Regions from separate parts of the Streptomyces sp. NBC_00094 genome, predicted to be linked through region 1. Evidence: riboswitches for the same ligand, from Rfam matches in the RefSeq annotation. Region 1 holds a riboswitch; the other holds the start of a gene.
The links. A riboswitch is a leader RNA that binds a small molecule or an ion and turns the genes downstream of it on or off. The one in region 1 is predicted to bind S-adenosylmethionine.

Region 1 (14,817 bases):
CGCACGCTCTGGTCGCGGAGTGCATGGTGGTCGGCGACGGGCGTCCGTTCGTGGGCGCGCTCGTCACCCTGGACGAGGAGTTCCTCGGCCGCTGGGCCAGCGACCACGGCAAGCCGGCCGGCTCGACGGCGGCCTCCCTGCGCGACGACGCGGAGCTCCTCGCGGAGGTCCAGCGGGCGATCGACGACGGCAACGCGGCGGTCTCCAAGGCGGAGTCGGTCCGCAAGTTCCGCGTCCTCCCGGCCCAGTTCACGGAGGAGGCGGGTCACATCACCCCGTCCCTGAAGCTGAAGCGGAACGTGGTGGCGAGGGAGTTCGCGGACGAGATCGAGGCGATCTACCAGGGCTGAGCCCGGTCGCGGCGCGAGAACGTACGGAGAGGGGCCCGGGGTGACATCACCCCGGGCCCCTCTGCGTACGTTCTCGGATTCCCCAGGTCTCGGACTCCGCACGTCTCGGACTCCGCGCGTTCGCGGACTCCGCACGTGTCAGAGCAGCTCGCGCAGCCGTTCCGCGAGCAGGTCCCAGCGCCACTTCTCCTCGACCCAGGCGCGGCCCCGCTCGCCCATGCGGGCCCGGAGCTCGGGGTCGAGGAGGAGGGTGGCGACGCGGTCGGCGGCCTCGTCCGGGGAGTCGCCGCGGACGACCCAGCCGGTCTCGCCGTCGAGGACCGCGTCGGGGGCGCCACCGGAGTCACCGGCGACGACCGGGAGGCCGGTGGCGGAGGCCTCCAGGTAGACGATGCCGAGGCCCTCGACGTCGAGGCCGCCGCGGCGGGTGCGGCAGGGCATGGCGAAGACGTCGCCGGCCCCGTAGTGCGCGGGCAGTTCGGACCAGGGGACGGCGCCGGTGAACCGTACGGAACCGGCCACCCCGGTCTCCTCGGCGAGGCGGCGCAGGTCCTTCTCGTACGGACCGCCGCCGACGATCAGGAGGACCGCGTCCGGGACCCGGCGCAGGATCGCGGGCAGGGACCGGATCAGGGTGTCCTGGCCCTTGCGCGGGACGAGCCGGGAGACGCAGACGACGACGGGACGGTCGGTGAGCCCGAGGCGGGCGCGGACCTCGGCGCCGCCCGAGTCGGGATGGAACGTCTTCTCGTCCACACCGGGCGGGAGCTGCGCCATGCGCCCGGCGGCGTCGGGCGTGAGGGCCGTCGCGATCCGCGAGCGGGTGTACTCGCCGAGGTACGTGAGGGTGTCCGTGCCCTCGCCGATCCGCCGCAGCAACTGCCGGGCGGCGGGCAGTTGGGCCCAGCCGGCCTCGTGCCCGTGGGTGGTGGCGACGAGCCGCTTGGCACCGGCCCTGCGCAGCGCGGGGGCCATCAGACCGAGCGGGGCGGCCGCCCCGAACCACACGGACTCGCAGCCGTGCTCGCGCAGCAGCGCGGTGGCACGGGCGGTGACCCGGGGAGTGGGCAGCAGCATGGTGGTGCGATCGCGGACAACCGTGAAAGGCTGTTCGGCGTCAAACAGAGCGGTTGCCTCGACCCCTTCGCGGCTTCGCTTCCAGGTGGAGGCGTAGACCACGATCTGTTCAGGGTCCAGGCGCAGCGCCATGTTGTGCAGGAACGCCTGGATTCCGCCGGGTCGCGGCGGGAAGTCGTTGGTTACGATCAGGGTCTTGTGCATCGTGGCCGACAGTACGCGATGGCACCCTCCGCCCGGCAACACCACTTCTCCGCGCGAGCGGACCGACAGGACAAGGACGAGACAGTGAAGACGGGCGGCGCAATGAAAATAGGGACCCTCGCGAGTCTGCGGCTTCCGCTCGGCCTCTGGGGTCTCACCCGGATCATCCTGCTGCTCTGCGTCTTCAAGGTCGTGGTCGTCCCCGGGCCGGACATCACCTTCGACGTCTCGAACATCTATCAGGGCTGGTACGAGGTCCTCCGGACCGGCACCTACCCGCTGGACGACGTCACGTGGCAGTACCCGCCGGCCGCGGCCCTCGCGATCCTCTCCCCCGGACTGCTGCCGTTCCTCGGCTACGCCTCCGCCTTCTTCGTCCTCGCCTTCCTCTGTGACGCCCTCGTCTTCGGGCTGCTCGTCCACACGGGCCGCCGTGCGGGCCGGACGCTCCACGGTGCCTGGATCTGGATCGCCGGCGTCCCGCTGCTCGGCCCGACCGCGTACGCCCGGTACGACGTGATGGTGACCGCCGTCGCCGTGGCGGGGCTGCTCGCGGCCGGCCGGAGCCCGCGCGTCCTCGGCGCGCTCGCCGGGTTCGGCGCCGTCCTGAAGGTGTGGCCCGCGCTGATCCTCGCGGGCACCCCGAAGGGCCGCGCGACCTTCCGCTCCTGGTCGGCGGCGGCGGGTGCGGCGGCCGCCGTGCTGCTGCTGTGCGTGCTGTGGATGCCGGGCGCGCTGGCCTTCCTCTCCTTCCAGCGGGACCGGGGCACGGAGGTCGAGTCGCTGGGCGCGATGGTCTTCCATGTGATCCGGCACTTCGGCTGGGAGGGCGAGGCGCGGATGAACTACGGCTCCATCGAGTTCCTCGGCCCGTACGTCTCCGCGGTCTCCACCGCCGCCCTCGCGCTCACCATCGCCGCCTTCGGCTGGCTCCTGCTGTGGCGAGTCCGCTCGCGCCGCTTCACCTCGTCGACGGTGGCGGACGCGGCCTTCGTCGCGGTGCTGCTGTTCACCCTGACCAGCCGGGTGCTCTCCCCGCAGTACCTGCTGTGGCTCGTCGGTCTGGGCGCGGTCTGCCTCGCCTTCCGGTCGAGCCGGATGCAGCGGCCCGTGCACCTGGTGATCTGGGCGACGGCGGTGACGCAGTTCGAGTTCCCGGTGTGGTTCTCGCACGTGACGCGGAGCGATCCGCTGGGCATGGCGGTGCTGTTCACGCGGAACGGCCTGCTGATCGCCGCCGCCCTGATCGCCTGCCGCATCCTGTGGCGCCAGACGGTGACCGAGCCCCGTCTCGCCGAGGCCTCCATCCCCGCCCAGGCGGTTCGCCCGGAGCGCGAGAAGGCCCTGACCGGCTCCTTCTGACCGGAGCGCGGGAAAGCCCTGACCGGCTCCCTCCGACCGGAGCGCGGGAAAGCCCTGACCGGCTCCCTCCGACCGGAGCACGGGAAAGCCCTGACCGGCTCCCTCCGAGGGGGCGTCCTCAGCCGAGCCGCTCCCCCAGGTACGTCCGCCACGCGGCCGTGAACTCCTCCGGGGTGGTGTCCAGGACCTCCTGGAGCGCCTTCTCCACCGCGCCCTCCCGGCCGGGGTGCGCGCCCACCGCCCGGTAGAACTCCGTCAGCTCCGTCTCGCCCCACCGCTCCGCGATGAGCGCGCACGCCAGCCAGCCGCCCTCATAGGCCCGCGCCAGCGCCTCCGCGTCGCCGCCGAAGCCGAACTCGGCGTCCTCCGGGAGCCGGGCGGGCAGTTCGCCGGCACGGACCGCGCGGCGTAGTTCGGGGGCCGCCTGCGCGGCGGTACGGCCGGTGCCCCGGTAGGCGACCCAGTCGGCGAAGCCCTCGGAGAGCCAGACCGGGGTGGCCGCGGAGGTGTGGGCGCGGGTGGCGACGTGGACGGTCTCGTGGGTGAGGACGAGCTGCCGGCCGAACTCGCCGAGGAAGCCGTACGCGTCGGGATTGACGATCACCCGGTCCGCGGGCGCGTCCGCCCTGCGCTCGGTCTCTCCCGTGGTGACGGCGGCGATGCCCCGGTAGGAGGCTCCGGGGGCCCCGAGAAGCCCGCCCATGGCGTCCAGGGAGCCGGGGACGAGGACGACGACCTTCCGGGCCCACTCCGACGGCCACGCCCCGCTCACGGCGGGCACCGCCCGGTCCGCGGCGGCCGCTATCGCCCGGAGCCGCTGCGGGTCCTGGTCGACGCCGAGGACGAGCGAGCGGGCGCCCTGGACGGTCCGGACGTCCCCCTGCTCCCACAACTGCCGCGGGGCGCCCTCCGCGGGCCGGTCACCGGTCACGTACCAGCGTCCGTCCCGTTCGGTCAGGTCCAGGACGCGGCCGCTGGTGACGGGCCCCTTGTCGTGGCCCCGGAGCCGGTACCCGAGCACGGCGGCGACGGTGGCCCGGTCGTCCCCGGTGCGGTCGACCCGGGTGACCCGGTACGTCCAGTCGTCGAGCGGCACCGCCGCGAGCCGCCGGAACACGGTCAGCGCGGTCGGCGCGTACGCGGGGTCGAGGGCGACCCGGAAGCCGGGCTCGTCGCGGGCGAGGAGCGCCCGGGCGTGCCGGTCGAGGAGCGTCCGTATCTCCCCGGAGGCGGTGTCGGCGGGGCGGGCCGCCGTGCAGCCGACCAGCCCGGTGAGGACGAGCAGCAGGGCGAGCAGGCAGGCGGCGGCCGTTCGCCGCGCTCCACTCCCCTGACCTGCCACGCGTCCGATCGTACGGTCGGACCGCCCCGTACCGCTTCCGGTGGCCGGGATCGGTGCCCCGGCCCGGAACCCCGGACGGAGGTCAGACCCGGGTCACCGTCACGTTCGACATCATGTTCACCGGGTCGTAGCGGACCCGCGCGCCCGGATAGGGGGCGTGGATGACCTGGCCGTTGCCCGCGTAGATCCCCACGTGGCTGGCGTCGCCGCGGTACGTGACCAGGTCGCCGGGCTGCGCCTGCGAGAGCGGCACCTGCCGGCCCGCGTGCCGCTGCGCGGCGGAGGTGCGCGGCAGGCTGATCCCGGCCTGCCGGTACGACCAGACCATCAGGCCCGAGCAGTCGAAGCCGGAGGGCCCGGTCGACCCCCACACGTACGGCTTGCCGATCGCGCTGCGGGCGGCGAGCACGGCGGCGGAGGCCCGTGAGGAGGCCGGGCCGAGGTCGGCGAGCGGCGGCTGGTCCTCCGCGCGCCCGCCGGAGCGGGAGGCGCGGTCGAAGTCGGCGCGCTCCTCGGCAGTGAGGGAGGCGAGCAGCCGACGGGCCTCGGCGAGCTTGCGCTCGACGGTCCGCTTGTGGCGGGCGACCTCGGCCCGGCTCTGCTCCAGGTCGGTGAGGGCCCTGCGCGCCTCGGTCCGCTTCTGGTCCAGCCGGCGCTGCTCCCGCTGGAGCTCGCCGAGCGCGGCGCTCTGCCGGGCGGTGGCCCGGTCGAGGGCCGAGGCGCGGTCGAGGTAGGTGTCCGGGTCGGAGGAGAGCAGCAGCGCGAGGGCGGGGTCGATGCCGCCGGAGCGGTACTGGGCGCCGGCCACCGAGCCGAGGGCGCCGCGCATGTGGTTGATGCGCTCCTGGCCGCGGGCGAGTCCGTCCCGTGCCCGGGAGACCGTCCGGCGCAGGGCGTCCGTCTTCTCGTCCGCCCTGTTGTAGCCCTCGGTGGCCTTCTCGGCCTCCTCGAAGAGGTGGTCGACCGTGGCGCGGGTGGCCGCGGGCGTGGGACCGGGGTCGGCGCTCGCGGGGACGGCCCCGAGGGAGGCGGCCGCTGTGGCCGCGGCGGCCGCGGTCAGGACGGTGACCCTCGCGGGTCGGCGGTGGGACGCCACTAATCGCGCTCCGTTCGGCTCGACGCAGACTGGCGCGGCAGACAGTAGCCGCTGAGCAGTCCGCGTCCAACGAACCCGCCGGACACACAAAGTGACGCCCCGCCGGAGAACACAGGTCACCGGCGGGGCGTCAGGTCAGCGCGTGTCCCGGTGAACCACCCGATTGGGCGGTGTGCCGGAGCGGTTCGCGGGGCGGGGCGTCAGCCGCCGACCCGGACACCGAACTGGAACGTGCCCATGTAGTTCATCGACTCGTAGCGCACGCTGGCACCCGGCTTGGGGGCGTGCAGGATCGTGTTGTTGCCCACGTACAGGCCCACGTGCGACAGGCTGTTGAAGAAGACCAGGTCGCCCGGCTTGAGCTGGCTGCGGCCGATCTTCGTGCCGTCGTTCTGCTGGGTGTAGGTGGTGCGGGTGATGTCGACGCCGGCCTGGCGGTAGGCCCACTGGGTCAGCCCGGAGCAGTCGTACGAGTTCGGGCCCTCGGCGCCGGAGACGTACGGCTTGCCGATCTGCGTCGCGGCGGCGGCGAGCGCCTGGCCGCCGAAGCCGGACGCGGGGGCCTCGCCACCGAGGTCGACCCGCACGTTGGCGGCGCGGCTGGCGCGCTGCTCCTGCTCCCGCTCCTGCTCCGCGATGCGGTCACGCTCGGCCTGGGTCAGGCTGTTGAGGAGGGCGCGGGCGTCGGCCAGCTTGCCCTGGTACTTCTTCTTCTTGTCCCCGAGGGTCTTGCGGACGTCCTCGAGGTCGGTCAGCTTCGTGGTCGCCTCGGCGCGCTGCTGGGCGAGGGTCCGCTGCTTGGCCTGGATCGAGGTGAGCACGTCGGCCTGCTGAGCGCTCAGCTGGTCGATCGCGGTCGCCTTGTCGAGGTACGTGTCCGGGTCGGCGGAGAGGAAGAGCTGGAGCGCCGGGTCGATGCCACCGGAGCGGTACTGGGCGCTGGCGACGGAACCGATCTGGTCGCGCAGGGTGTTGAGCTCCTGCTGACCTCGGGCCACCTTGTCCTGGAGGTCGCCGATCTCCTTCTGCAGCTTCCCGCGGCGCTCGTCGGCGAGGTTGTACTGCTCCGTGGCCTCTTCGGCCTCGTGGTGCAGCTTGTCGACCTTCGTCTTGACTTCGTCGATCGTGGGCTTGGGGGCCGCCTGGGCACCGGTCTGGGCGGAGAGCGCGACGGCGGCGGCCGCGGTCGCGGTGAGCACGGTCACGCGGGTGCGGCTGGGCTGCTTGGGTCGACGGTGGGACGCCACGAAGGCGAGCTCCTTCTTCCTCAGAGCCGCCCAACCGGTCAGGTGCAGGCGGTCCCTCCGCTGCCACCCCGGATGGGTGATCAACCGCGCGAAGGTTCGAAGGCCGACCCTAGTGACCAAGTTGTGATCAGTTCAAATCCCACCGGCAAAAATATTGCCCACACGGCACTTTGTTTACTCGCACCACACGGGCAGTGATGGCCGTTTGACGGTGCGCCATCCAGAATTCGGGCATAACGCCCAGGAGTTGTGACTCTCTACGAGAGCCGCGAAAGCCGCTTCAGCAACAATGCGGACGAGACGGGCCTCGCGCCCGCCTTCGCGACTCCGTCGGCCACCTCGCGGTCGGTGGAGACCACCACCACGGGCCGCCCCGACGGCTCGGCCCGCACCAGCTGCCGGATCAACTCGTCCGCCGTGACACCGGGCTTGGAGAACAGCACCCGCACCCCGCGCGGCGGCGCGAGCAGCACCGGGGCCGCCAGCTCCGCCCCGTCGAAGACACAGGTGACCTCGGCGCCCGAACGGGCCGCGAGCGCCGACAGGCTCCCGAGCAGCCGCAGCCGCTGCTTCTCCAACGGCATCGTCGGATAGCCGGTCTTGGTGACGTTGTAGCCGTCGACGACCAGATGGGTCTGCGGCAGCGTGAGGAGTTGGTCGAGCAGCGCGGGGTCGGTCTCGGAGAGCGCCCGCGTCGCGATGTCCTTCGGGGACATCCGCCCCGGCTCGACCGCGTCCACGGTGTCCGCGGGATGCACGGAGACGGGCGGCAGGGCGAGTTCACGGCGCAGCCCCTGGGCCGCGTCGAGGACCGTGTCGAGCAGCAGCCGCAGCCGCATGTCCTCCACCGAGCGGCCCTCGCGGGCGGTCCTGCGGCTCGCCTCCAGGGCCGCCTCGACCTCACCGAGCCGGGCCTTGAGCCGCCGGCTCTCGCTCTCGGCGGCCGACACCTGGGCCGCCGCCTCCGCCTTCGCGGCGTCGATCTCGCCCTGCGCGCGGCGCATCGCGGCCTCGCCGCGCTTCACGTCGCTCTGGGCGCTGCGCAGCTTGCGGTGAAGCGATTCCGCTTCCTTCCGGGCGGCCTCCAGATCGTGGCGCAACTGCTCCGTCTCGCCCCGGGACCGGTCCCGCGCGGCGGCCAGCTCCTCGCGCAGCCGTTCCAGTTCGCGCCGGCCGGCCTCGTCGGCCCGCTCGGCGTCCGCCCGCAGGGCCTCCTCGCCCGCGGCGGCCACGAGCTTGACCCAGCCGGGCGGGCGCAGCACGTAGGCGGCCGCGGCCACGTCGACCGGGTCGGCGGCGGCCGGCGGGGTGCCGGTCTCGACGGCTCCGGCCAGTTCGGGCTCCGACTGCTTGAACCGCTCGCCGATCCGCTGCCGGAAGAGCGGGTCGCCCTCCAGCGCGGCCGCCATGGCGTTGCCGGCGAACTTGGCCCGCCGGCTCGCGGTGAACCGGGCGTACTGACGGAGGGGGGCGGGAAGCTCCGCGACGGTCAGCCCGCCGAAGGCGTCCGCGACCAGCGCGACGACCCGCCGACGTACACCTTCCGTCAGTGGGTGGTCGAGCGTCTCGGCAGCGTCACCTGCCGCGCCGGCCGGCTCTCCACCGTGCGCGGGCTGCTCCACGATCCGTCACCCCTATGTCGTCCGCGCCGTCCCTCAGGAAGCGGCGCCCGGCCTGTCCACCAATTCGATCTGGTCCACCGCGTTGCACCAGCGGCAGCGGACCGACTCGATGGTCTCACTGACCACCTGCCGCTCCTCGACCGTCGGGTCTCCCGCGAGGTCCAGATGGACGTACTCGACGACCTTCGACGAGCGGGTCACGTCGAAACGGGTCAGGTTGCCGCAGAGCGTGCAGCGCCAGCGGGTCTCGGCGGTCGGCAGGGGAACCGTCGTCATCGAGCCGTCCTTCTTCCTGTTGCGTGGTACTCAGGTGCGGGAGCCGCGGTGCGCCGTCGAACTGCGGTCGTACTGCCCGTTACCCTACGGCCTCGCCGCGCCCCGCCGGTGCGCCGGGGCACGGCGAGGCACTCTGTCCAGTTCGGCCCCGGTACGCCATCATCTGTCCATGATCGACTGGCGAGCGGCGACCCTCGGTGCCTGGCGGGGCACACGCGGCGGCCCCACGGTGACCTACGGCCTGATCGCCGCCTGCTGCCTCCTCTTCGTGATCGGCCCGGTCTCCGGACTCAATCCGGCGTACGGCACGGGTGACGAACTCCTGGCGGCGCAGGGCGCGTACTTCCGCCGCTGGGGCGTGGTCCCCGCCGAGCTGATGAGCGGCGAACCGCACGCCCTGCTCACCCCGCTGACCGCGCTCTTCATCCACGGCAGCTGGCTCCACCTGCTGGGGAACATGCTCTTCCTCTACGTCTTCGGCGCGATGGCCGAGGAGCGCATGGGCCCGGCCGGGTTCGCCCTCTTCTACCTGGGCACCGGCTACCTCGCCCTGCTCGGGTACGCGGCGGCCCACGCGAACAGCGAGCAGACCCTCGTCGGGGCGTCGGGGGCGATCTCCGGGGTCCTCGGGGCCTTCCTCTTCCTCTTCCCGCGCTCCCGGGTCACCAGCCTCTTCCCCTTCCTCTTCTTCCTGCCGCTGCGCTTTCCCGCCTGGATCGTGCTGATCTTCTGGTTCGTGCTCCAGTGGCTGGCGGCGCGGGCGGCGGGGCCGGGTCCGGGCGTCGCCTATCTGGCCCATGTGGTGGGCTTCTCCGTCGGCTTCCTCTACGCCTGGGGCCGCTACCGGGGTGGGGATAGAGTGAAGGCTCCAGCCGCGGCGACCGAGGGAGAAAGCCAGCCGTGATCACCGCGATCGTGCTCATCAAGACCAGCGTGGACCGCATCCCCGAGATCGCCGAGTCGATCGCCGCGCTCGACAGCGTCAGCGAGGTCTTCTCGGTGACCGGCACGTACGACCTGATCGCCATGGTCCGGGTCTCGCGCCATGACGACCTGGCGGACGTCATCCCCGGCAGCATCAGCAAGATCCCGGGCGTCGAGGCCACGGACACCCACGTGGCGTTCCGTACGTACTCCCAGCACGACCTGGAGGCGGCCTTCGCCATCGGCCTGGAGTCCTGAGGCCGCACACGCGTCATGGGTGAAGGGGGCCTCCCGATCGGGAGGCCCCCTTCACCCATACGAGTGAGTGCTCAGCCGCGGTCCGGGACGCAGCGGCCGTCCTCGGTACGGTACTTCCACTGCGCGCCGTCCCGGACGAGCTCCTTCACGGCGCCGACGAACCGCTCCACGTGCTCGTCGGGCGTACCGGCGCCGAAGCTCACCCGGATGGCGTTGAGGGACCGCTCCCCCGGGGCCGCCTCGGGGGCGCCGCACTCCCCCTGGGTCTGCGGGTCGCTGCCGAGCAGCGTGCGGACCAGCGGGTGGGCGCAGAACAGACCGTCGCGGACGCCGATGCCGTACTCGGCGGAGAGCGCGGCGGCGAAGTGGGAGCTGTTCCAGCCGTCCACGACGAAGGAGATGACGCCGACGCGGGGCGCGTCGTCGCCGAAGAGCGAGAGCACCTTGACCTCGGGGACCTCCGCGAGGCCCGCGCGGACCGTCTCGATCAGGTGCTGCTCCCGGGCGACGAGCTGGTCGAAGCCGGCCTCGGTGAGCGCCTTGCAGGCGGAGGCGATGGAGTAGACGCCGATGACGTTCGGGGAGCCGGCCTCGTGGCGGGCCGCGGTGGTGTGCCACTCCACGTCCACGCCGCCGTCGGCCCGCCGCGCCACCTTGCGGGAGGCGCCGCCGCCCGCGAGGTACGGGTCGGCGTCCTGGAGCCAGTCGGAGCGGCCCGCGAGGACGCCCGAGCCGAAGGGCGCGTACAGCTTGTGTCCGGAGAAGGCGACCCAGTCCACGTCCAACTCGCGTACGGAGACGGGGTGGTGGGGCGCGAGCTGGGCGGCGTCGAGGACGATCCGGGCGCCGTGGGCGTGCGCGGCGGCGGCGAGCTCCTTCACCGGCCACAGCTCACCGGTGACGTTCGAGGCGCCGGTGACGCAGACCAGGGCGGGGCCGTGAGGGTCGCGGTCGGCGAGCGCCCGCTCCAGGGTCTCGACGGCCTGCGCCGGGGTGCGGGGCGCGTTGAGGTAGGTGACGCGGGCGTCCTGCCACGGAAGGAGCGAGGCGTGGTGCTCGGTCTCGAAGACGAAGACCTCGCAATCGGCCGGAACGACCCGGGCCAGCAGGTTGAGCGAGTCGGTGGTGGAGCGGGTGAAGACGACCTGGTCGCCGGGGCGGCAGTCGAGGAACTCGGCGACGGTGACCCGGCTGTTCTCGAAGAGGTCGGTGGAGAGCTGGGAGAGGTAGCCGGCGCCGCGGTGGACGCTGCCGTAGTAGGGGGCGTACGCGGCGACGTCGTCCCACACCCGCTGGAGGGCCGGCGCGCTGGCCGCGTAGTCGAGCGCCGCGTAGGTCACCTCGCCGCCGGTGACGAGCGGGACGGTGACGTCCCGGCCGAGGACGGGCAGCGGGGCGGCGCAGCAGGGGTCGGCGGAGTCGGCGACGGTCTCGACGGCGGCGTTCGGGTATGCGGACATGGCGGTATCTCCCGGCGGGCGGTGCGGAATGGCTTCAGTGGAATCCGTACGCGGCCGGGGATGGCGGGGTACGGGTGATGCCTCGGAGGGCAACGGGTACGCGGGTACGCGGAATCGGCCCTGTTCCGAGGGTGAAGTAGGGGCGGACTCGCCCTATCGCATTCGCTTGCTCACGGAAAAAGCTCCTCGAGAGACCAGGACCCCTGGTGTGTCGAGGGGCCCGCGCTTGCCGTAGACCTCGCTGCCTACGGCCTGGTCTTCACCCGGGGCACCCCGCCACGGACGGAGGGTTGCCGGACAGCAAGCCGGGGCTTCGTAGCTGTCACTCATGACCTGACATGCATCCTGCCACATGATCGCGCATGCGCAAGACCCCGGTCCGCATACTGGACCGGGGTCTTGGGGGAACGACTACGCGTTGCTGGCGGCGATCCAGCGTTCCAGCACCTGGCGGGCGGCGCCGGAGTCGATCGACTCGGCCGCCCTCGCGATGCCGGCGCTCAACTGCTCCACGAGAGTGCCCCCGCCCGCTTCGAGCGCCGTGAGCGCCGCCGCCGCGTTGAGCAGGACCGCGTCCCGTACCGGCCCGGTCTCCCCGGCGAGCAGCCGACGGGCGACGTCCGCGTTGTACGAGGCGTCCGCGCCGCGCAGCGCCTCCAGGGGTACGAGGTCGATGCCCACGTCCCGCGGGTCGAAGCGCTCCTCGGTCACCGTGCCGCCGCGGACCACCCACACGCGGGAGGTGGACGTGGTCGTCAGCTCGTCCAGGCCGTCGTCGCCGCGGAAGACCAGGGCCGAGTTGCCGCGCTCGGCGAAGACCCCGGCCACGATCGGCGCCATGCGCGCGTCGGCGACTCCGACGGCCTGGGCCCGCACCTTGGCCGGATTGGTCAGCGGGCCGAGGACGTTGAAGGTCGTCCGGATGCCCAGCTGGCCGCGCGCGGCGGCGACGTGCCGCAGCGCCGGGTGGAACTTCACCGCGAAGCAGATGGTGATGCCGGCTTCCTCGGCGACCTCGACGACCCGCTGCGGGGTCAGGCCCAGGTTGATGCCGAGCTTCTCCAGGACGTCGGAGGAACCGGAGGCGGAGGACGCGGCGCGGTTGCCGTGCTTGACGACCTTCGCTCCCGCTCCGGCGGCCACGATCGACGCCATCGTGGAGATGTTGACGGTCTTGGCGCCGTCGCCGCCGGTTCCGACGATGTCGACGGCGGGGCCCGGCACCTCGATCACGTTGGCGTGCTCGTACATGCTCCGTACGAGGCCGGTGATCTCCGCGACCGTCTCGCCCTTGGCCCGCAGCGCCACCATGAATCCGGCGATCTGGGCGTCGGTGGCCTCGCCGCGCATGATCAGGTCCATCGCCCAGGCCGTGTCGTCGGCGGCGAGGTCGCGGCCTTCGAGCAGGCCGTTCAGGAGGGCGGGCCAGGAGCGGCCCGCCGACGTAGGTCCTCCAGCGGGGGTCGCAGCGCTCATGGCAGCTCCTGATCGTCACGTAGGGAATACAAGGGTCACCCTATCGACCCCCGGAGACGGCGAAGAGCCCCGTCCATCGAATGGACGGGGCTCTCACCGTGGCGACCTACGTCATCGGAAGGTCAAGGTGATCAGTGGTGGCCGTGGCCGCTCTGGATCTCCTTGTACTCCTCCGAGGTGGGCTTGGCGACCTGGCTGTCGCCGCCGTAGTAGCCCTTGTTGAGCTTGACCCGGAGCTTCTCGATCGCGCCGATCTTGCGCTCCACGCCGTTCTCGTCGACGGCCGGCGGCAGCTCCGCGGGCTCGTACTGCTCGTGCGCCGTGAGGCGGTGCAGCTCGCCCTGGCTGAGCGGCTCGTGGACCTCGACGAACTCACCGTGCGGCAGGCGCTTGATGATGCCCGACTCGCGGCCGTGCAGCACCTTGTCCTTGTCCCGGCGCTGGAGGCCGAGGCAGATCCGCTTGGTGGCGATGAACGCGATGACCGGGCCGACGAAGAAGAAGATCCGCACGAACCAGGTGATCGAGTTGATCGACAGGTGGAAGTGGGTCGCCCAGAGGTCGTTTCCACCACCCACGAGCATGATCATGTACGCGGTGATCCAGGCGACACCGAAGCCGGTGCGCGTCGGAGCGTTGCGCGGGCGCTGCGAGATGTGGTGCTCGCGCTTGTCGCCGGTGATCCAGGACTCGATGAACGGGTAGACCGCGATCGCGCCGAGCACCGCCGGGAAGATCGCCAGCGGGATCATCACGCCCAGGACCAGCGTGTGGCCCCAGAGGTTGATCTCCCAGCCCGGCATGACACGGATCAGACCCTCGGCGAAGCCCATGTACCAGTCGGGCTGGGCGCCGGTGGACACCTGGTCCGGGCGGTACGGGCCGAGGGCCCAGATCGGGTTGATCGAGGCGATCGCCGAGATGACCGCGATGACACCGAAGACCAGGAAGAAGAAGCCTCCGGCCTTCGCCATGTACACGGGCAGCAGCGGCATGCCGACGACGTTCTTGTTCGTGCGGCCGGGGCCCTCGTAGTGCGTGTGCTTGTGGACGACCACCAGGATGAGGTGGGCGACCACGAGGCCCAGCATGATGCCGGGCAGCAGCAGCACGTGCGCCGAGTAGAACCGGGCCACGAAGTCGCCGCCGGGGAACTCCCCGCCGAACAGGAACATCGAGAGGTACGTGCCGACGACCGGCACGGACAGGATCGCGCCCTGCATGAAGCGGACACCGGTGCCGGAGAGCAGGTCGTCCGGGAGCGAGTAACCGGTGAAGCCGGTGAACATGCCCAGGAAGAACAGCAGGAAGCCGAACAGCCAGTTGATCTCACGCGGCTTGCGGAACGCGCCGGTGAAGAACACGCGCATCATGTGCACGAACATGCCGGCGAGGAAGATCAGCGCCGCCCAGTGGTGGATCTGCCGGATCAGCAGACCACCGCGCACCTCGAACGAGATGTGCATGGTCGAGTTGAACGCCTCGGACATCAGCTGTCCCTGGAGCGGGACGTACGGTCCGACGTACTCCACCTCGTTCATCGACGGGTGGAAGAACATCGTCAGATAGACGCCCGTCAGGATGATGATGAGGAAGCTGTAGAGGCAGATCTCGCCCAGCATGAAGGACCAGTGGTCCGGGAAGATCTTCCGCATGTTGGCCTTGGCCAGCGTGTAGATCCCCAGGCGACCGTCGGCCCAGTCGACGACCCGCTCGCCGGCGGGTGCCTTCTTGTTCGTATCGGTCACGGTGCTCATCCGCGCTCCCAGAAGGCAGGACCGACGGGCTCGTCGAAGTCGCCGAGCGCCTCCAGGAAGCCCTTGTCGTTCACGCCGATCCGCAGCTGCGGGAGGGCGTGACCGGCCGGGCCGAAGATGACGCGGGCGCCGTCGGAGAGGTCGAAGGTGGACTGGTGGCACGGGCAGAGCACGTGATGCGTCTGCTGCTCGTACAGGGAGATCGGGCAACCCACGTGGGTGCAGATCTTCGAGAAGGCGACCACGCCCTGGTGCGACCACTCGAGCTCGCGCTTGTCCTTGATGTCCTCCGGCTGGATCCGGACGATCATCAGGGCGGCCTTGGCGATCTCGGTCTGGAAGTCGTGGTCGTGCTCCGACATGCCC
Region 2 (14,817 bases), 2.3 Mb from region 1:
AACGCCGTCTGCGAACTCACCGACGCCGCAGCGGCGTTCTGGGTGCCGGCGGAGGCCGCGGACAAGGCCGCTCCCGACGCGGAGACCATCCGGGAACTGATGGCCATCCTCGGCGACCGCGCCGGACTGTTCGGCGAGGCCGTCGGGGCGTCCCTCGCGCACACGCCGAAGGAGCCGCACTGGTTCCTGGCCGTGATCGGCGCCGACCCCGCCGCCCAGGGCCAGGGCCACGGCGCCGCCCTGCTGCGCTCGGGCCTCGCCAAGGCCGACGCGGCGGGCCTGCCCGTCTACCTGGAGTCCTCCAAGGAGGACAACCTCCCCTTCTACGCGCACTTCGGATTCACCGTGCGCGAGGAGCTGAGCCTCCCCGGCGGCGGCCCCGCCCTCTGGTCGATGTGGCGCGAGGCCCGCGCGTAGGGCCTGCCCTGGGACCTGTCAGCTCGCGCCCAGCGATCCCAGGTGGTCCGCGAGGCGGTCGTACTGTTCCCGTACGCCCGTCTCCATGCCCGCCGCCAGCGCCTGGTCCCGAATCTCGTTCGAGGGCCAGACCGAGACGCTGGTCAGGGCCGTCCCGCCGTCCGGGGTCGCGTCGAAGGTCAGGGTGACCCGGACCGCGCCCGTGTCCGGCATCTGCTCGAAGACCTCCGTGTAGTCGAGCCGCTCGACCGGGACGATCTCCTCGTACGTACCGGAGAAGACGATCTCCTGACCGTCCGGGGCGGTCTGGCCCCACCGCCAGGCGCCGCCCACCCGGAGATCGATGTCGACGACCGTCGTGGTCAGCCCGGAGACCCCGTACCACGCGCGGACGTGCTCGGGGCGGGTCCAGGCTTCCCAGAGCAGGCGCGGCGGGGCGTCGAAGGTCCGAGTGATGACCAGCTCGCGATCGGCCGGCGTCGTCAGCAGCGTGACCATGGTGCGTTCCCTTCACGAAGGGCCCATTCCAGGATCGCCCCGCCTCTCCCCCACGTCACCTGCGGCGGAAACGCCCGAGGGCGGCACCCCCCTGCTGGGGAGTGCCGCCCTCGGTCGCGTTCAGCGATGAACCACCGATCCCGGAGGATCAGAAGTCCATGTCACCGCCCGGCATGCCGCCGCCGGCCGGCGCGGACGCCTTCTCCGGCTTGTCGGCGATGACGGCCTCGGTGGTGAGGAACAGCGCGGCGATCGACGCGGCGTTCTGCAGCGCGGAGCGCGTGACCTTCGCCGGGTCGATGATGCCCTCGGCGATGAGGTCGACGTACTCGTTGGTCGCGGCGTTCAGGCCGTGGCCGACGGGCAGGTTGCGGACCTTCTCCGCCACGACGCCGCCCTCGAGGCCGGCGTTGACCGCGATCTGCTTCAGCGGGGCCTCGAGGGCCAGCTTCACGATGTTCGCGCCCGTGGCCTCGTCGCCCGAGAGGTCGGCCTCGAGCTTCTCGAAGACCGAGGAAGCCTGGAGCAGCGCCACGCCGCCACCGGCGACGATGCCCTCCTCGACGGCCGCCTTCGCGTTGCGAACGGCGTCCTCGATGCGGTGCTTGCGCTCCTTGAGCTCGACCTCGGTCGCGGCGCCGGCCTTGATGACCGCAACACCGCCGGCGAGCTTCGCCAGGCGCTCCTGCAGCTTCTCGCGGTCGTAGTCGCTGTCCGAGTTCTCGATCTCGGCGCGGATCTGGTTCACGCGACCGGCGACCTGCTCGCTGTCACCGGCACCGTCGACGATGGTGGTCTCGTCCTTGGTGATGACGACCTTGCGGGCGCGGCCCAGCAGGTCGAGGCCCGCGCTCTCCAGCTTGAGGCCGACCTCCTCGGAGATGACCGTGCCGCCGGTGAGGATGGCGATGTCGTTCAGCATGGCCTTACGACGGTCGCCGAAGCCCGGGGCCTTGACCGCGACGGACTTGAAGGTGCCGCGGATCTTGTTGACGACCAGGGTCGACAGGGCCTCGCCCTCGACGTCCTCGGCGATGATCAGCAGCGGCTTGCCCGACTGCATGACCTTCTCCAGGAGCGGGAGCAGGTCCTTCACCGAGGAGATCTTGGAGTTGACGATCAGGAGGTACGGGTCGTCGAGCGACGACTCCATGCGCTCCATGTCGGTGGCGAAGTACGCCGAGATGTAGCCCTTGTCGAAGCGCATGCCCTCGGTGAGCTCGAGCTCCAGACCGAAGGTCTGCGACTCCTCGACGGTGATGACGCCTTCCTTGCCGACCTTGTCCATCGCCTCGGCGATGAGCTCGCCGATCTGGGTGTCGGCGGCGGAGATGGAGGCCGTGGAAGCGATCTGCTCCTTGGTCTCGACATCCTTCGCCTGCTCGAGGAGCGCACCGGAGACGGCCTCGACGGCCTTCTCGATGCCGCGCTTGAGGGCCATCGGGTTGGCACCGGCGGCGACGTTGCGGAGGCCCTCGCGGACGAGCGCCTGGGCGAGAACGGTGGCGGTGGTCGTACCGTCGCCGGCGACGTCGTCCGTCTTCTTGGCGACTTCCTTGACCAGCTCGGCGCCGATCTTCTCGTACGGGTCCTCGAGCTCGATCTCCTTGGCGATGGAGACACCATCGTTGGTGATCGTGGGGGCGCCCCACTTCTTCTCGAGGACGACGTTGCGGCCCTTGGGGCCGAGGGTGACCTTGACGGCGTCAGCGAGCTGGTTCATGCCGCGCTCGAGACCGCGCCGGGCCTCCTCGTCGAACGCGATGATCTTGGCCATGTGAAGTGGTCCTCCCGGACATGGGGTGGATAACGCTCCAGGACCGCGCCGACGCCCGCGACGGACGGCCTCCGGTGCTCCGCGTGGTTCCTTGCCCCACCCGGCCGGCGGCCTCGTCTGCCCGATCCTCGTAGCACTCTCACCTTCCGAGTGCTAACGCCAATGATTAGCACTCGCCCTAGGAGAGTGCAAGCGACTCTCGGGTTTCGGGCAGCTCCGGCAGAGGACTTCGGACAGCTCCGGCACGGGACTTCGGGCGACTCCGGCAGAGGACTTCGGGCAGCTCCGGCACGGCACTCCGAGCAGCTCCGGCACAGGACTTCGGGCGACTCCGGCACAGGCCTCCGGGCAACCCGGCACGGGCCTTCGAGCAACTCCGACAGCGGCCTTCCCGCAGCTCCGGCGCGGGCCGGGGAACGCGCGAGGGGCCCGCTTCCCCTCAGGGATGCGGGCCCCTCGACGGCGTTGCGTCGGTGGCCGATCGCGCCGCGCTCAGACGGCGAGCTTGACCATGTCCGCCTGCGGACCCTTCTGGCCCTGCGAAATCTCGAACTCGACCCGCTGCCCCTCTTCGAGGCTGCGGTAGCCATCCATCTGGATCGCGCTGTAGTGGACGAAAACATCCGCACCACCGTCGACCGCGATGAAGCCGTAGCCCTTCTCCGCGTTGAACCACTTGACGGTGCCCTGAGCCATGCCTAACTCCCCTATTACTGGCCCTTGCGCGGGACCGCACTTCGCGGACCCGGGTCAGACCCTGCGCCGGAACGCGTCGACCGCCGCTGAATGTATCTGCCCAACTGCCCTCTGCAACAGGTCATTCGGGCGAGAATTCTGGGCACTGCGGAAAGGGGAATTAGGGAGAATCCCCGGAGTTCCGGGGCAAGTCGGGCCCGGCAAAACGCGCAGAACGTACACAACGCGCAGGCACTTTGGCTGCTTCCTGACGCACAGGGACGCATTCTCATATGCGTCCGGCATGAGCAGCAGAGGGGGCTTCCCCAACTCTACCCCGCTCAACCCTGCAGAATTGCCCCTTCCGCTTTATGGCGCGGAAGGGGCAATTCAAGAAAGACGGGACAAGAGATGCGCAGGAAGCGTCAGCGGCCTCCGGCACCGCGCCCGACGGTCAGCCTCCGGCGACGGCCGGGATGATCGAGACGCCCGCGCCGGCCGGGGTGGCCGTCTCCAGACCCTGCTCGAAGCGCACGTCGTCGTCGTTCACGTACACGTTGACGAAGCGGCGCAGCTTGCCCTGGTCGTCCAGGACGCGGGCGGCGATGCCCGTGTGGTTCTTCTCCAGGTCCGCGATGACCTCGGCGAGGGTCGCGCCCTCGGCCTGGACCTCGGACTGCCCGCCCGTGTAGGTGCGGAGGATGGTGGGGATGCGGACGTTCACGGCCATGTCTTCGTACCTCTCAGTGGGCCAGGCCCGCGTCGCGGAACGCGTCCAGGCTCGGGCGGATGGTGAGGGTCGCCTGCGAGCTGTCGGCCACGGCGTCCAGGGTCTTGAGGCCGTCGCCGGTGTTGAGGACGACGGTGGTGAGGTTCGGGTCGATCAGACCCGCCTCGACGAGCTTCTTCGTGACGCCGACGGTCACGCCGCCCGCGGTCTCGGCGAAGATGCCCTCGGTCTGGGCGAGCAGCTTGATCGCGTCCACGACCTGCTCGTCGTTCACGTCCTCCACGGCGCCGCCGGTGCGGCGGGCGATGTCGAGGACGTACGGGCCGTCGGCCGGGTTGCCGATCGCCAGCGACTTGGCGATGGTGTTGGGCTTCTGGGGCCGCACGACGTCGTGGCCGGCCTTGAAGGCCACGGACACCGGGGAGCAGCCCTCGGCCTGGGCGCCGAAGATCTTGTACGGCTTGTCCTCGACGAGGCCCAGCTTGATGAGCTCCTGCAGACCCTTGTCGATCTTCGTGAGCTGCGAGCCGGAGGCGATCGGGATGACGAGCTGGTCGGGGATGACCCAGCCGAGCTGCTCGCAGATCTCGTACGCGAGCGTCTTGGAGCCCTCGCCGTAGTACGGGCGGAGGTTCACGTTGACGAAGCCCCAGCCCTCGCCGAGCGGGTCGCCGATGAGCTCCGAGCAGAAGCGGTTGACGTCGTCGTAGTTGCCCTCGATGGCGACGAGGTCACCGCCGTAGACACCGGCCATGACGACCTTGCCCTGCTCCAGGTCGTGCGGGATGAACACGCAGGAGCGGAAGCCGGCGCGGGCGGCCGCGGCGCCGACGGCGCCGGCCAGGTTGCCGGTGGAGGAGCAGGAGAGGGTGGTGAAGCCGAAGGCGCGAGCGGCCTCCAGGGCCTGCGCGACGACCCGGTCCTTGAAGGAGTGGGTCGGGTTGCCCGAGTCGTCCTTGACGAAGAGCTTGCCGGGGGCGACACCGATCTCGCGGGCGAGGTTGTCGGCCTGGACGAGCTTGGTCCAGCCCGGGTTCAGGTTCGGCTTCTCGGCGACGTCGGCGGGGACGGGCAGCAGAGGGGCGTAGCGCCAGATGTTGGCGGGGCCGGCCTCGATCTGCTTGCGCAGTGCCTCGGGGTCACCGGTGGGGAGGTCGTAAGCGACTTCGAGAGGTCCGAAACAGAGTTCGCAGGCGAAGATCGGACCGAGTGCGAAGATTTCACCGCATTCGCGACAGGAAAGCCCGGAAGCGGGACCGAGGTCGACGGTGGTGGCAGAGGCGACAGTCTGTACAGCCATGGAGGCGAGGCCCTTTCTCCTCATCTTTCCCATGACGAACTTTTCGTCATGAGACGGATTTGGCACCTTCCCTAGCCGGGAGCCTCGCTGGAGGACGAGTAACCGACTGGAGGGTTGCCGGGGCTTCAACGGGCCGTTTCCCTCTGCCCCTCTGGATGAGCGGTATTCGATTGTGAAGCGCGGTGGACTTCGTTCCTGCGCTCCGACGCGGGCGGCACCCCGACGTGCATCGGGCATCCGCGTTGTTCAAGACTGTAACCGAAGGCCTGGGCGCTTGGACGGGCCGTCCGTACCGCGAGATGGAGATCACGTGCTGGAAGAGGTGGAGCGCTGGCTGGACCGGCGGTCCTGGTCCGTGGCTGACCGGCCGATGGAGCGGATCCTCGCCGCCAAGCGAAACACGAAGGTCAGCGTCGTGCTGCCGGCGCTGAACGAGGAGGCGACGGTCGGGGACATCGTCACTGTCATCCGCCGCGAACTGATGTCGGAGGCGGTGCCGCTCGTCGACGAACTGGTGGTCGTCGACTCGGGCTCCACCGACCGTACGGCGGAGGTCGCCGCGGCCGCCGGGGCGCGGGTGGTCGCGCGGGACGCGATACTCCCGCGCATACCGGCCGTCCCCGGCAAGGGCGAGGTCCTGTGGCGGTCGCTGATGGTGACGAGCGGGGACGTCGTGTGCTTCGTCGACGCGGACCTCCGGGACTTCTCGGCGGACTTCGTGACGGGGATCGTGGGCCCGCTGCTCACCGATCCCGACATCGACTTCGTCAAGGCGACGTACGACCGTCCCTTCGACACCGGACTCGACGAGCTCGCCTCCGGCAAGACCCCAGGTCAGGGCGGTCGGGTGACGGAGCTGGTGGCGCGGCCGCTGCTCAATCTGCACTGGCCGCAGCTGGCCGGCTTCGTCCAGCCGCTGGGCGGCGAGTACGCGGCGCGGCGCTCCCTCCTCGAACGGCTGCCCTTCCCCGTCGGTTACGGAGTGGAGTTGGGGCTGCTCGTCGACGCGCTGCACACGGTGGGCCTGGACGCGCTCGCCCAGGTGGACGTGGGCGTGCGCAAGCACCGGCACCAGGACGAGCGGGCGTTGGGCCGGATGGCGGCGGCGATCTACCGGACGGCGCAGCTCCGGCTCTCGCGCGGGCACCTCGTACGGCCGCGGCTGACCCAGTTCGAGCGGGGCGAGGAGGGGTTCGTCCCCCGGACCTACGCGGTGGACACCGAGGAGCGGCCGCCGATGGCCGATATCACGGAGTACGCGCGCCGCCGCGTGGCGTAACGCCCACCGATGATCCGTTTTGCCTACATTGCCCTTTTATGCGCTTCAGACAACTTCACCTGGGCGGTGTGACGGCGGTGCTCGTCGGCCTCGCGGTGGCCTCGCTCCCGTTCACGGCGGCCGGTCCGGCCTCGGCGGACGTCATCGAGCCCTTCGGCAAGCGGTACGACGAGTCGCTCTACGGCGACTTCACGACGCTGGGCAACACGGTCATGGGGTGCCCCACCGACCCCGCGGACATGGCCACGCGCTGCGCGACCGCGGCGAGCGGGCAGGGCTCCGACAACAACAACACCTTCGTCATGCGGCGGCTCGACGCCGCCGGCCTGGCGGCGGCCGGCGCGGCGCCCGACTTCGGCTCCAGCACCGGCCACGTCAGGATCCCGGCGGGCGCCGAGGTCGCGTACGCCCGGCTGTTCTGGGGCGGCAACGACGGCACGTACAAGGGGCCGAGCGGGGCGCAGCTCAAGCGCTGCGACATCTCCGGCGCCGACGTCGCCCCCTCCCCCGGCGACCCGGCGACGACCGCGCCGGTGATCAAGGTCGGGACGGGGGCCGCGACCCCGGTCTCGATCGACAGCATGGTCGCCGACCCGTCCGACGCCAACGGCCCGCACTACTACACGGGCGAGTCGGACGTGACCGCCGCCTTCGCGGGCGTCTCGGGGACGGACGCGCAGGTCGCGGTGGGCGACATCTGGGCGCCGAACGGCAAGGGCTGCGTGGCGGGCTGGTCCCTGACCGTCGTCCACAAGTTCCCCGGCCCCGACCCGGTCCGCGCCCCCGAGCGGCGGAACGTGTACGTGTACGGCGGCCACGTCCTCCAGCGCTCGACCTCCCCCGCCACCACGATCACGGTCGACGGCTTCTACCGGAGCGGCGGCACGGCACGGGCGAGCGTGACCGCGTACGAGGGCGACTGGAACACCCCGGGCGACAAGTTCCTCGTCGACGGCAAGGTCGTCACCGAGGCCCACACGGGGAACACGAACAACTTCTTCATCAGCGAGGACGACGGCGCCGTCGCCCCGAAGCTCGTCAACAACCTGAGCATCGACGCCAAGGCCTTCGACATCCCGGACGGCGCCATCCCGCAGGGCGCGACCGCGACCGATCTGACGTTCTCCACGAACGGCGACACGTACGTGCCGTCCGGGCTCGCCTTCTCCGTGCCGGTGCCCGACCTGGAGATCACCAAGACGGCGAGCCCGCGCACGGTGAAGCCGGGCGACACCCTCACGTACACGATCACCGCGAAGAACATCAGCACGCTCGACTACCCGAACGCCAAGTTCAGCGACGATCTGACCGGGAACCTCGACGACGCCGACTACAACGGTGACGTGCGGACGGACCTCGGCGCGGTGTCGTACGTGAAGCCGAGGATCGGGTACGTGGGGGACATCCCCGCCGGGAAGACGGCGACGGTCACGTACTCGGTGAAGATCAAGGACCCGCCGACCGGGGACGGCAAGCTCCGCAACAGCGTCGAGGTGGAGACCCCGCGTTCCAACTGCGGCGACGGCAGCGAGGACCCGTCCTGCGCGGTGACCCCGGTGATCGAGAGCCCGAAGCCGACACCGACACCGGTGGACCCGACCGACCCGCCGGGCTCGCCCGACCCGACGGACCCGACCGATCCGACCGACCCGTCGAGCTCTCCGGCGCCGACGTCCTCCGCGCCCGTGGATCCCACGGACCCCGCCTCCCCGTCGGCCTCTGCCTCCGTCCCGGTGGGCACGTCCTCCCCGGTCGCCCCGGCCCCGGGGCCCCACGGACAGAACGGCGGCTCGATGGCCGAGACGGGCAGCAGCGGTGAGCGGCTGTGGCTGCTCGGCGCGCTCGGCGTGGCCCTCGCGGCGACGGGCCTGGTGGCGAAGGCGGCGATGCGCGGCCGACGCGACCACTGACGCCGACCGATCTCGTCGTCCCTTTCGGCGGGCCGATCCGACCACACACCGTGGCCGGATCGGCCCGTCTCGTATACGTACGTTTGAGCGTTTACGGGACGGGCTAGGTTCGCCACATGGCTACTGTGCTCGTGGCATCCAACCGGGGACCCGTCTCGTACGTGCGCGGCGAGGACGGTTCGCTCGACGCCCGCAGGGGCGGAGGCGGCCTGGTCTCGGGCCTGAGCGCCGTCACCTCCCAGGACAGCCTGTGGGTGTGCGCGGCGCTCGGCGAGGGCGACCGCGAGGCCGTACGGCGCGGGGTCGGCGAGCCGGGCGTGCGGATGCTGGACATCGCCCCGGACGTCTACGCCGACGCGTACAACGGCATCGCGAACTCGGTGCTGTGGTTCCTCCACCACCACCTGTACGACATCCCGCGCGAGCCGGTCTTCGACGCGGAGTTCCGGCGCCGCTGGGAGTCGTACCGGAGCTACAACCGCGCCTTCACGGAGGCGCTCGCCGCCGAGGCCGCCGAAGGCGCCGCGGTCCTCGTCCAGGACTACCACCTGGCGCTCGTCCCGGGACAGCTCCGGGAGCTCCGGCCCGACCTGCGGATCGCGCACTTCACGCACACCCCGTGGGGCTCCCCCGCGTACCTGGGGATGCTCCCGGACGACATCCGCGAGGAGCTGCTGTGGGGGATGCTCGGCGCGGACGAGCTGGGTTTCCACACCTGGGGATGGGCGTCGGCGTTCGTCAGCGGCGCGTCCCTGGACGGCCCGGACGGGTCGGCGCGGGGCCTGTGGCCGAGCGGGGACCCGTGGCGCGGGGTCGAGCACCGGCGGGGTGGCGCCGAGCGCCGCACCCGGGTCCGGGCGTACCCGCTCGGGGTGGACGGCGAGGAGCTGCGGGCGCTCGCGCACCGCCCCGAGGTGGACGAGCGGCTGGCCCTGCTGAGGGCGGAGGTCGGCGACCGGAAGACCATCGTCCGGGTCGACCGCACCGAACTCTCCAAGAACATCCTCCGCGGCCTCCTCGCCTACCGCGAACTGCTCACCACCCACCCCGAGTGGCGCGACCGGGTGGTCCACCTGGCCTCGGCGTACCCCTCGCGGCAGGACCTGGAGTCGTACCGCTCGTACACGGCCGCCGTGGGGGCGCTCGCGGAGGAGATCAACTCCGAGTTCGGCACGGCCGACTGGCAGCCGGTCCTGGTCTCGGTACGGGACGACTTCACCCGCTCCCTGGCCGCCTACCGGCTCGCGGACGTGGCCCTGGTGAACCCGGTGCGCGACGGCATGAACCTGGTCGCGAAGGAGATACCGGTGGTCTCGGAGGCCGGCTGCGCGCTGGTCCTGTCACGAGAGGCGGGGGCGTACGAGGAGCTGCGCGAGGACGCGCTCACGGTGAACCCCTTCGACGTGTCGGAGACGGCCGAGGCCCTCCACACCGCCCTGTCGATGCCGGCACCCGAACGCACCGACCGCTCCAAGCGCCTCGCGGCGACGGCGACGGCCCTCCCGCCCCAGCGCTGGTTCCTGGACCAGCTGGAGGCGCTGGACACCCCCTAGGGGGCGTCTTGCCGATCAGGCCGGGCTCGCGGGGCCTGGCACCCCCTAGGACTCCGCCCCCTCCGCCCCCTCCGCCCGCTCCCGCCGCTCGCGCCCCCAGGCCGCGAGCGGTTCGAGGGCGTCGTTGAGCCGGATGCCGTCCTTCGTCAGCCCGTATTCGACGCGGGGCGGGACCTCGTCGTACGCGACGCGGTCCACGATCCCGTCCGCCTCCATCTCCCGCAGGTGGGAGGCGAGGACCTTCTCCGTGATGCCCGGGAGGAGGCGGCGGAGTTCGCCGAAGCGGCGGTGCGGGTGTTCGTGGAGTGCCCACAGGATGAGCACCTTCCACTTGCCGCCGATCACCTCCATCGAGGTGTCGATCCCGCAGACGTGCCCGTCCTCGGCTCCGGGCCGGTTCAGCGTCGCCATCCCCCACACCCTTCTGACCTGTTCGCTCACCTCAGGGTAACCACCCACTTCGAAGTGGGTACTTGAGCAGGTCAGAGGGCTGAAGCAGCCTGTGGGCATGACACAGAACTCCGCAGAGAAGAACCCCGTCACCCTGCTCGGCCTCGGTGCGATGGGTACCGCCCTGGCCCGTGCCTGGCTCGCCGCCGGTCACCCCCTCACCGTCTGGAACCGCACCCCGGGCCGCGCGGCCGGACTCGCCGGCGAGGGCGCGAAGGCCGTCGGCGGCGTCGCCGAGGCGGTCGCCGCGAGCGGCCTGGTCGTCGTCTGCCTCCTGGACGACGCCTCGGTCGGCGAGGCCCTCGCCGATGTCGACCTGGCGGGGAAGGACCTCGTCAACCTCACCACCACGACCCCGGCCGAGGCCCGCGCCCGCGCCGCGTGGGCCCGCGAGCGCGGCGCCCGCTACCTGGACGGCGGCATCATGGCCGTACCGCCGATGATCGGCGTCCCGGAGGCCGGGGGGTACGTCTTCTACAGCGGCGCGGAGGCGGTGTTCGAGCAGCACCGGGAGACCCTCGCCGTGCCCGCGGGCACCACGTACGTCGGCGAGGACACCGGCCACGCGGCCCTGCACGACGTGGCCCTGCTCAGCGCCATGTACGGGATGTTCGCCGGGGTGCACCACGCCTTCGCCCTGATCTCGAAGGAGGGCATCGACCCGGTCGGGTTCGCCCCGCTGCTCGCGGGCTGGCTCACCGCGATGGCGCAGGGCGTCCACCTCACCGCCGACCAGCTGCGGAGCGGCGACTACACGCAGGGCGTCGTCTCCAACCTCGCCATGCAGGTGGCCGGCACGCCCACGTTCCTGAGCACGGCCGAACAGCAGGGCGTCAGCCCGGAGCTGCTCCGCCCGTACTTCGACCTGATGGCCCGGCGCCTGGCCGAGGCGGGCGGCGAGGAGGACCTGACGGGCGTGGTGGACCTGCTGCTGCGCTGACGGTCCGCGCCGCGTTGTCTCCGCGTAACGCCCCGAAGACAGTGAAATTTTACCCGCCCCAACCCCTCCTCCCCACGGGTCCTTTCGTGTCACACTCGCCCCGATCGTTCCCCCAGGCGATCCGTCACCCTCAAACGGACCACGCGAACCATGCGGCACACCCGCATGTGAGCGAAGGGATCGCGACACGTGAAAAAGATTGTCGTGAGCATGACCCTCGGGTCGGCGCTCACCGCTCTCCTCGCCGCGGGGCTCACCCCCGCCGCCGCGCAGGAGACCCAGGACGCGGCACCGGCCGGCGCGGGAACCACGCACCGGTCGGACAACCGTCCCGGACCGCTCACGAAGCAGCGCACCGAGCTGCGCGAACAGGCGATCGACAAGATCGCCAAGGGGAAGGCACGGGCGAACGCCGACGGCGTGGTCGAGGTCGCCGACGGCAAGTTCGTCGAGACCGAGACCACGACCGAGCAGCGCCAGGAGAAGATCTTCACGATCCTCTCCGAGTTCGGCACGGACGGCTCCGGCAAGCTCGGCACCGTCCCCGGCCCCCTGCACAACGAGATAGCCCGGCCGGACCGGAGCGTCGACAACTCCAACGCCTGGACCGCCGACTTCAACAAGGCGTACTACGAGAACCTCTTCAACGGCTCCGGCGAGTCCATGAAGACGTACTACGAGAAGCTCTCGGGCGGCCGCTACTCGGTCAGCAACGTCGTCGAGGACTGGGTCAAGGTCCCCCACAACGCCTCCTTCTACGGCGACAACGCCGTCGAGGACACCGGCGGCTCGTGGGCCTTCATCCAGGACACCGGCGACGCCTGGTGGAACGCCCAGATCGCGGCCGGCAAGACGCCCGCCGAGATCGACGCGCACCTCGCGCAGTTCGACGTCTGGGACCGCAACGACTGGGACCACGACGGCGACTTCGACGAGGCCGACGGCTACATCGACCACTTCCAGGCGGTCCACGCCGGCATGGGCGAGGACGCGGGCGGCGGCGCGCAGGGCGAGGACGCCATCTGGTCCCACCGCTGGTTCGTCAACGGCGACGACTACGGCCTGACCGGCCCGGACGTCTCCGGCACCCAGAACAAGGGCGGCGGCGCCCGCATCGGCCAGTCCAAGTACTGGCTCGGCGACTACACCACCGAGGGCGAGAACGGCGGACTCGGCGTCTTCTGCCACGAGTTCGGCCACGACCTCGGCCTGCCGGACTACTACGACACCGACGGCGGCGAGAACTCCACCGCCTTCTGGACCCTGATGAGCTCCGGCTCGTGGCTGAGCCACGGCGCCGCCGCCAACGCGGGCATCGGCACCCACCCGGGCCTCATGGGCGCCGAGGAGAAGCTCTTCCTCGGCTGGCTGGACTACACCGACGCCCCCCTCGGCGCCTCCGGCACGTACACGCTCAACCCGGCGCAGCTCCAGGTCACCGGCAAGGACCAGGCCGTCAGGATCCCGCTCCCGGACAAGACGACCAGCACCACCTACGCCACCCCCACCTCGGGGACCCACGCCTGGTGGACCGGCTCCGCCGACGGCCTCAACCAGTCCGTCAGCCGCTCCGTGCCGGCCGCCCCGCGCGTCACGGTCAAGGCGAGCGCCTGGTACGAGATCGAGGCGGACTACGACTACCTCTTCGCCGAGTACTCCCTCGACAACGGGGCCACCTGGGCCCGCGCGGGCGAAGCCGTCGACGGCTCGTCGGCCGGCAAGTGGGCGACCCTGCGGTACACGTACGACGCGGGCGGCAAGCCGTCCCTCTTCCGGTTCCGCTACCAGACGGACGGCGGCATCCACTTCGCCGGCGCGTTCCTCGACGACATCACGCTGACCTCCGGCGGTACGACCCTCGTGACCGACGACGTCGAGCAGGGTGTCGGCGGCTGGACGGCCACGGGCCGCTGGAAGATCTCCACCGGCACCGAGACCGCCACCTCGCCGCGGTACTACCTCCTGGAGAACCGCGAGTACGTCGGCGCCGACGCGCTCCTCGCCGAGGGCCCGTACCAGTTCAACAAGGGCGTCACGGCGCCGGACTGGGTGGAGTGGTTCCGCTACCAGAACGGCCTGCTCGTCTGGTACGTCGACCGTTCCTTCGACGACAACAACGTCAGCAACCACCCCGGTGGCGGCCAGGCCATGGCCGTCGACGCCCGCCCGGCGCCGTTCACCTACCCCGACGGCACCGCGCCCTCCAACCGGCGCCAGCCGTTCGACGCGACCTTCGGCCTGGAGGCCACGGACGCGACCTGCCTCCACAAGGAGGCCCTGGTGGGCAAGGGCGGCAGCAAGACCGTCGAGACGCAGGCGGCCTGCGCCCCCTCCGTCCCGGGCATCCCGGTCTTCGACGACACCGACCCGAACGCGTACTACGACACGACGGCCCCGCAGGCCAGCGTCAAGGTCGCGGGACACGGCGTACGGGTCACCGTCACGGGCGACGCCGGTGACGACCTGACGATCAGCGTGACCAACCCGGCCGCGCACTGATCACCGGTACGGCCTGAGGGGGCGGTACGGGCGGGCTTCGGCCCCCCCGTACCGCCCTCGCCGTTTCTCCGCTCCGGGGCTCGTCCTCACTCCGGGGCTCAGCCCCGCGCCCGTACCGCCTCCGCGAGCGTGGTCAGGAACCCCACCACCCCCGGCGGGCCCGCCACCGACAGGTCCGCGCGGTCGGCGAGCTCCGGGACCTCGCGGGAGCCGCTGCACACCAGGACGCCCGGGGTGCCGTCCGAGCGGAGCTTCTCGACGGCGGCGAAGGCGGGCAGGTCGCCCAGGTCGTCACCCGCGTAGAGCACGGACCCGGCGCCCGTCTCCCGTACGTACTCGGCGAGCGCCTTGCCCTTGTCCATGCCCGGGGGCCGCAGCTCCAGGACCAGACGGCCCGGCTCCAGGACCAGGCCGTGATGGGTCGCGAGGTCACCGAGCGGGCCCTTGAGGGCCTCGAAGGCGGCCTCCGGGTCGAGCGCGCGGCGGGTGTGGACGGCGACCGCCCTGCCCTTCTCCTCGATCCAGACGCCCGGCCAGGCGCCCTCGCGGTCGAGGAAACCGGGGAGCTCGGCGCGGACGGAGGCCACGCCCGGGTGCGGGGCGGACGCGCGGACCGTGCCGGTGACGGCGTCCCAGCGTTCGGCGCCGTAGTGGCCGAGGACGACGAGGTGTTCGAGGCCGGGGACTCCGGCGAAGCCGCCGTAGCGGACGGCGACCCCGGCGGGGCGCCCGGTCACCACGACGACGGAGGCGACCTCGGGGGCGAGGGCGGCGAGGGCGGCCACGGCA

Region 2: linked by a shared signal. The riboswitch ahead of thrC (threonine synthase) and the one ahead of OG580_RS09355 (aminotransferase class V-fold PLP-dependent enzyme) in region 1 are both predicted to bind S-adenosylmethionine.

The regions. Positions count from the first base shown of each region.
Region 1 covers NZ_JAPEMB010000001.1:2,149,345-2,164,161, forward strand. The annotation lists gene OG580_RS09305 (long-chain fatty acid--CoA ligase) at 1-350, shown strand, start outside; gene OG580_RS09310 (glycosyltransferase family 4 protein) at 489-1,631, opposite strand; gene OG580_RS09315 (glycosyltransferase family 87 protein) at 1,734-2,993, shown strand; gene OG580_RS09320 (hypothetical protein) at 3,112-4,335, opposite strand; gene OG580_RS09325 (NlpC/P60 family protein) at 4,418-5,431, opposite strand; gene OG580_RS09330 (C40 family peptidase) at 5,632-6,678, opposite strand; gene OG580_RS09335 (NYN domain-containing protein) at 6,936-8,300, opposite strand; gene OG580_RS09340 (hypothetical protein) at 8,334-8,576, opposite strand; gene OG580_RS09345 (rhomboid family intramembrane serine protease) at 8,746-9,480, shown strand; gene OG580_RS09350 (Lrp/AsnC family transcriptional regulator) at 9,477-9,758, shown strand; gene OG580_RS09355 (aminotransferase class V-fold PLP-dependent enzyme) at 9,830-11,218, opposite strand; SAM riboswitch class IV at 11,436-11,552, opposite strand; gene trpD (anthranilate phosphoribosyltransferase) at 11,630-12,694, opposite strand; gene OG580_RS09365 (cytochrome bc complex cytochrome b subunit) at 12,826-14,451, opposite strand; gene OG580_RS09370 (Rieske 2Fe-2S domain-containing protein) at 14,448-14,817, opposite strand, start outside.
Region 2 covers NZ_JAPEMB010000001.1:4,482,896-4,497,712, reverse strand. The annotation lists gene OG580_RS19895 (GNAT family N-acetyltransferase) at 1-417, shown strand, start outside; gene OG580_RS19890 (SRPBCC family protein) at 436-915, opposite strand; gene groL (chaperonin GroEL) at 1,064-2,692, opposite strand; gene OG580_RS19880 (cold-shock protein) at 3,185-3,388, opposite strand; gene OG580_RS19875 (MoaD/ThiS family protein) at 3,822-4,097, opposite strand; gene thrC (threonine synthase) at 4,111-5,421, opposite strand; SAM riboswitch class I at 5,415-5,559, opposite strand; gene OG580_RS19865 (glucosyl-3-phosphoglycerate synthase) at 5,708-6,676, shown strand; gene OG580_RS19860 (hypothetical protein) at 6,715-8,586, shown strand; gene OG580_RS19855 (trehalose-6-phosphate synthase) at 8,703-10,139, shown strand; gene OG580_RS19850 (helix-turn-helix domain-containing protein) at 10,185-10,550, opposite strand; gene OG580_RS19845 (NAD(P)-dependent oxidoreductase) at 10,648-11,529, shown strand; gene OG580_RS19840 (immune inhibitor A domain-containing protein) at 11,740-14,028, shown strand; gene otsB (trehalose-phosphatase) at 14,127-14,817, opposite strand, start outside.